2 regions of the Methylobacterium nodulans ORS 2060 genome follow, and region 1 is predicted to be linked to the other one. Evidence: predicted binding sites of a transcription regulator. Region 1 holds the regulator's gene; the other holds the start of a gene.

Region 1 (3,163 bases):
CTCGTGGGTGCGGATGACGTCGAGCCAGGCGCGAATTCCCGCCTCCGCTATGGCCTCCAGGACGATCTCGGTGCCGGCATCGATGTCGTCGAGGCTCAAGGCCACGCCGTTCGCGGCGGCCTGGAAGAGCCGTGAGACCAGCGCGTTGGCTTCCGCGGCCTGCGCACGGGCCTGCCGCAGCGGTTCGGCCGCGCGGGCTTCCGCCTCCGCCTCGATCAAGGCGAGGAGCGTCGCCCTGAGCTCGGCCTGGGAGGCGGTGGGCGGCAGCACCTGCGCAGCGCCGAGCGCCCGCGCCCGCGCGAGGGTGACCGGGCTGAGGTCCCGGGCGAGACAGAGGCAGGGGGCGCCGCGGGCACGCACGCGGCTCATCGCGCGCCGGATCCCCGCCAGAATGGCGGCGTCATCGAGGGCGACGTCGAGCACCGCCGCCTGGAACCGGCCCGGCGGCAGGCCTTCGCCCGGGAGCAGGGCGATGCAGGGCAGAAGGCGCGCGAGGCTGCCGGCGAGCGTTCGGGCCGTCCGCGGCTCGTCCGTGATCAGCAGGATGAATCCGTCCCGCATGGCATGCCCCGCACGATCTCCCGACCCAGGAGCCGGCTCCATGCTCCTTACCGCTGATCGCCCGATCCTCGAATAGATCGGTTAAGCTTTCCCTTGAAAGAGGGCGATTGGCGCATGTGGATTGATGAGAGGCGTCGCGGAGCGGTCGATCATCGTCGGGCCTGTCCCGCCAACGCCCGATCGAGGCCGTTCCGCAACGAAGGCGTGAATCGTTGTTGCCGCTGAACTCGCTCATGACCCTGGGTAAGGATCAAAAAAAGGCCTCCGCCATGCGGAGGCCTTGGCTTACGCCCCGTTTCGGGGGCGACGTTCAGTACTTGCGGATGAGGCTCACGAGGCGGCCCTGGATGCGGACGCGGTCCGGCCCGAGCACCCGGGTCTCGTAGGCCGGATTCGCCGCTTCGAGCGCGATGGAGGAGCCGCGGCGGCGCAGGCGCTTGAGGGTCGCCTCCTCGTCATCGATCAGCGCCACCACGATGTCGCCGGTATTGGCCGTGTCCTGGCGACGAATCACCACGAGGTCGCCGTCGAGGATGCCGGCTTCGATCATCGAGTCGCCGCGCACTTCGAGCGCGTAATGCTCGCCGCCGGCCAGAAAGTCCGGCGACATCGCCACCGTGCGGCTCTGGCTCTGGATTGCCGAGATCGGCGTGCCGGCGGCGATCCGCCCCATCACCGGAATGCTGATCGAGCGTCCGTTGTCGTCGGAACCGAGGGAGGACGGCATCGGGGCGGCCTTGGCAGCCGGCGCGGCCGTCCGTCCGCCTTCGACCACGCTGGGGGTGAAGCGCACCACCTCGCCCGAAGGAGGCACCACCGCATCGGGGATCCGAATGACCTCGATCGCGCGAGCCCGGTTCGGCAACCGCCGCAGGAAGCCGCGTTCCTCCAGGGCCGTGATCAGCCGATGAATGCCTGACTTGGACTTGAGATCGAGCGCGTCCTTCATCTCGTCGAAGGACGGGGGGACCCCCGTCTCGCGCATCCGCTGCTGGATGAAGCGGAGCAGGTCCAACTGCTTACGGGTGAGCATGGGGCACTCTCTTCGCCTGCGCCGATGCGCGATACGAAACAAATCGCGAACATGTTAGGCGTTCCTCAAGTGTTCCGCAAGCGGGTGTGTCGGGTATCTCCGCGCTCGCCGGCTTTCGGCCGGCGCTTCTCCATCCGGTCAGGCCGGGCTTCCCGGGCGGGTCCAAAGCGGGATCTGAGGCATGTTCTGGCAGGCGGTGCGGAGCGGCTGGAAGCGGACGCCGACAACTTGGCCTGAAGGGCATGGAGCCGGTGCTGGCCCGGATCGGGGCCACGAATCCTTTGCCGAGAGCGATGCGGCGCCTGCGGACCTGACGATGAGGGCGGGGCGGGAACGGGATTGCTCCGGTGCCGGGCACGACGTGAATCGCGTGGCACGGCCTGGAGGCGGCCGTGACCTGGCAGCCGGACCGGGATGGCTTACGGTCGGGCCGGGGCGCGCCCGCGCTCCCGGTCCATGGGCGGCGCTGCGGCTTTACGTGGTCCGGCAGCGCGCGGGTTCGGGGTCAGTCGATGGTGGTGATGATGCGGCGGGTGCGCGGCTCGACCACGTAGATGTCGTCGCCCGACGTCACGTAGCTGTAGCCCTTCAGGCGCGGGCTCTCCTCGATCACGGTCGGGGGCAGCGGATGAAGGTCGATGTCGGCCGGGAGCGTCGAGCCGACCGTCACGCGTTCCCGAATGCGCACGGGCGCCACGCGCTGCTCGGTGACGTACTTCTTGATGATCACGCGCTGAGGCGGGGCAATCTCGACCGGCTCCTCGGTGATCGTGACGGTCTGCGCGAGAGCGGCCCCTCCGATTAGGGTCAGAGCTGCTGCAGCAGACAATGCGCGCTTCATGAGCACCTCCAAGTTGAACAACCGTTCATCTTTCCCAAGGGGGAATGCGAGGTCGTTCAACGGTGAGGGTGTCCTCTTGTTCCGAGGGGCGTGGCTGGCCTGTGCAAGCGGCGAGGCGCCGGTGGACGGTGGCGGATTCAGGATCGTGGCCGTGGTCGGCGAGGCGGAGCCCGCCCTGGCCGCCCGCCCTGGCCGCACCGCGCGGCCAATGGCCCGAGTGTCCCTCAGCCCGCGACGCGCGCATCCCACCCGGCCATCATCATCCGAGCCACCGCTTCCAGCTCGGCCCGGCTCGCGCCGTCACGCGCCTGGAGTGACATCCCGCCCTGGACGGTGAGGACGAGGCGGGCGAGCGCGCCGGTGTCGAGCGATTGCGGCAGCTCGCCCTCGGCCGCCGCGCGGGCAAGCCGCGCTTCGACCCGTGCCAGATTGCGGGCGCGCGCCGCGTGCACGAGATCGCCAAGCTCGGCGCTTCCCTCGCCGCCGACGGCCGAAAGCGTCACCATGCAGCCGAGAGGGTCATCGCGCCCGCACGCCTGCGTCAGGGCGGCGGCCGTGTCCATCAGGAGCGCCTCGACCGCGTCGCGCGCCGTGGCAGCCGCCGCGAAGTTCCCCCAGACGCGGGGCTCGTACTGCTCGCCGTAGTGGCGCAGCGCCTCCGCGTAGAGCGCTTCCTTGGAGCCGAAGGCCGCGTAGAGGCTCGGCGAGCCGATGCCCATGGTCTCGGT
Region 2 (3,163 bases), 1.4 Mb from region 1:
ATCCTGATCGGCGGGGCCGAGATGGTGAACCGGCAGCGCGCGCCCCAGGAGCAGCGCCAGGGGTCCGAGGCCCAGCGCCGCACCGGTGCGCCGACCGACCAGACCGGCCGCTTCGCCGCCGCCATCCTCGGCAACACCGAGGACGTCTGGAAGCAAGTGCTGCCCAACCAGACCGGTCGGCAATACACGCCCACCACGATGGTGCTGTACCAGGGCGGCACCCGCAGCGGCTGCGGCATGGCCCAGGCCGCCATGGGCCCGTTCTACTGCCCGCTCGACAAGAAGGTCTATCTCGATACCTCCTTCTTCAAGGAGATGGAGCAGAAATTCCGGGTCAAGGGCGATTTCGCCTATGCGTACGTGATCGCGCATGAGGTCGGCCACCACGTCCAGGACGTGCTCGGCATCCTGCCCAAGGTGCAGCGCAAGCAGCAGCAGGTGGACGAGCGGACCGCGAACCAGCTCTCCGTGCGGGTCGAGCTGATGGCCGACTGCCTCGCGGGCGTCTGGGCCAAGAACTCGGACGATCGCTTCAACTCCCTGGAGCAGGGCGACATCGAGGAGGCGCTGACGGCGGCGAACGCCATCGGCGACGATCGCCTGCAGAAGCAGAGCCAGGGCTACGTGGTGCCGGATTCCTTCACGCACGGCTCGTCGGCGCAGCGCATGCGCTGGTTCCAGACCGGCTTCCGCAGCGGCCAGACGCAATCCTGCGACACGTTCCGGGCAGCGCAGCTGTAGGCCGCGTCCGAAGCCTCCCGCGCCGGTCTGACCAAGAGAGTCGCGCCATGGCCCTCGACACGAGCCGTCCCTTCATCCCGCTCCGCATCGCGGTGCTCACCGTCTCGGATACCCGCACGCTCACGGATGACCGCTCGGGCGACACCCTGGCCGGGCGCCTGAGCGAGGCCGGGCATGCGCTCGCCGCCCGGGCGATCGTGCCGGATGACGTCGAGGCCATCCGCGGGCAGGTGCGGGCCTGGATCGCCGATCCGGGCATCGACGTGGTGATCACCACGGGCGGCACCGGCTTCACCGGGCGGGACGTGACGCCCGAGGCCCTGGAACCCCTGTTCGAGAAGCGGATGGACGGCTTCTCGGCCGTCTTCCACCGCATCTCCTACGACAAGATCGGCACCTCGACGCTGCAGTCGCGCGCCACCGCGGGCGTCGCCGGCGCGACCTACATCTTCGTGCTGCCGGGCTCGCCCGGCGCCTGCCGGGACGCCTGGGACGGCATCCTCGCCGCCCAGCTCGACTACCGGCACCGGCCCTGCAACTTCGTCGAGATCATGCCGCGCCTCGACGAGCACCTGAAACGCGGGGCGGGCTGACCCCCCTTATTCCCGCACCAGGACGCCGTTGAGGCGCCGCACGCGTTTCGGCGCACGGAACGGCAGGCCGGAAGCGAGCGCCTCACGCCGCACCACGTCCCCGGCCCGCACCCGCCGGGTGCCCGCCAGCGCCTCCCACTGTGCTGCAAGGCGGGCCCGGAGGGGCGCGTGCGCGCGCCGCAGCCGCCCCACCACCGTGTCGGGCGCGGCCGTTCCGGCGAAGCGGTCGAGGGTGCGGATCCAGCCCTCCGCCGGCACGTCGCCGGCCTCCAGGCAGAGGAGCCATGGCCGGCGCGCCACGGCCGCCGCGGCGACCCAGGGGTTGCGACCCCGCGCCACCAGGGCCGCGCCGGTCCGGTCCGCCACCAGGGCGAGGTCGCGATCCGTCGGATCCCCCGCCACGATCACCGCATCCCCGACGACGCCCGCCGCCACGCCCGCCACCAGGGCGGACAGCGAATCGGCCAGCGCCTCGATGGCGCCGGGTGCTTCCGCTTCGCTGACATGCACGACGGCCGTGATCATGCGGCGGCCCTTAGCCTACGCGGCGCCCCTCGTCCTGCCTCGATCGGCGCCACTTGCCAATGTTCATGATATGTTCCAGGCTTGGCCGCGGAGAACGGGCAGGGAGCGGGCCGTGGCCGGGACGAACGGGGGCAATCGGGGTGATCGGCGCCTCGCCGCATCGGCCGAAGCGGCGCAGCGGCGCCGCGGCCGGGGCGCCACCGCCAACCCGACCGGGCGCTTCGAGCCGGCACGCCGCGAGGCCTTCGCGGATGGCTGGGACCGCGAGGAGGAGCTGCCGCCCCTGCGCACCGAGGTGACCATCGAGCGCGCCCGCACCATCATCACCCGCAACGACTCGCCCGATCTCGGCTTCGACCGCTCGATCAATCCCTATCGCGGCTGCGAGCATGGCTGCATCTACTGCTTCGCGCGGCCGAACCACGCCTATGCGGGGCTCTCGCCGGGCCTCGACTTCGAGACGAAGCTCTTCGCCAAGCCGAATGCCGCCGACCTGCTGACGCGGGAACTCTCGGGCCGGGGCTACCGCCCGCGGGTGATCGCGCTCGGCACGGCGACCGATCCCTACCAGCCGATCGAGCGGCGCCACCGCATCACCCGGGCCGTGCTGGAGGTGCTCGACCGCTTCAACCATCCGGTGGGGATCGTCACCAAATCCGACCTCGTGCTGCGCGACCTCGACCTGCTCGGAGCCATGGCGGCGCGGGGGCTCGTGCGGGTGGCGGTCTCGGTGACGACCCTCGATCCGGTCCTGGCGCGCCGGATGGAGCCCCGCGCCCCGCGCCCCGAGAAGCGGCTGGCCGCGATCCGGGCGCTGGCGGAGGCCGGCGTGCCTGTGATGGTGCTGATGGCGCCGGTGATCCCAGGCCTCAACGACCACGAGATCGAGACCCTGCTCGCCCGCGCCCGCGAGGCCGGCGCCACGGAGGCGGGCAGCGTGCTCCTGCGCCTGCCGCACGAACTCGCCGATCTCGTGCGGGACTGGTTCGCCGAGCATTATCCCGACCGCGCGGCCCGCACCTTCGCGCTTCTGGCCGAGGCCCGGGGCGGGCAGGTCTACGACGCGACCTTCGGCCGGCGCTTCACCGGCACCGGCCCCTATGCGGCGCTCCTGGCCGACCGGGTGCGGCGGGCGGCGCGACGCCTGGGCTACGGCGAGGGGCGGGCGCCGCTGCGGACGGATCTCTTCGCCGTGCCGGTGCCGGAGGGCGGGCAGTATCGGCTGCTGTAGGGCTTGGGGACCGCGAGGCGACGGTCATGGTCAAGGCCCGCTGCCATTACACCAGCTCCGCCAGCCCCGGATC

Evidence for each region. The regulator LexA, encoded in region 1, represses DNA repair genes until DNA is damaged. The targets are predictions, from matches to a motif close to TGTTCNNNNTGTGTTCNG.
Region 2: the regulator LexA is predicted to act here: its motif matches at 1,920-1,937, upstream of MNOD_RS28725 (PA0069 family radical SAM protein).

Annotation. Positions count from the first base shown of each region.
Region 1 is NC_011894.1:7,557,846-7,561,008, forward strand. Features, by position in the region: gene MNOD_RS35340 (HD-GYP domain-containing protein) at 1-561, opposite strand, end outside; gene lexA (transcriptional repressor LexA) at 872-1,594, opposite strand; gene MNOD_RS35350 (DUF1236 domain-containing protein) at 2,100-2,435, opposite strand; gene MNOD_RS35355 (TetR/AcrR family transcriptional regulator) at 2,660-3,163, opposite strand, start outside.
Region 2 is NC_011894.1:6,184,681-6,187,843, reverse strand. Features, by position in the region: gene ypfJ (KPN_02809 family neutral zinc metallopeptidase) at 1-741, shown strand, start outside; gene moaB (molybdenum cofactor biosynthesis protein B) at 789-1,334, shown strand; gene MNOD_RS28730 (hypothetical protein) at 1,341-1,859, opposite strand; gene MNOD_RS28725 (PA0069 family radical SAM protein) at 1,972-3,090, shown strand; gene MNOD_RS28720 (LysR substrate-binding domain-containing protein) at 3,137-3,163, opposite strand, start outside.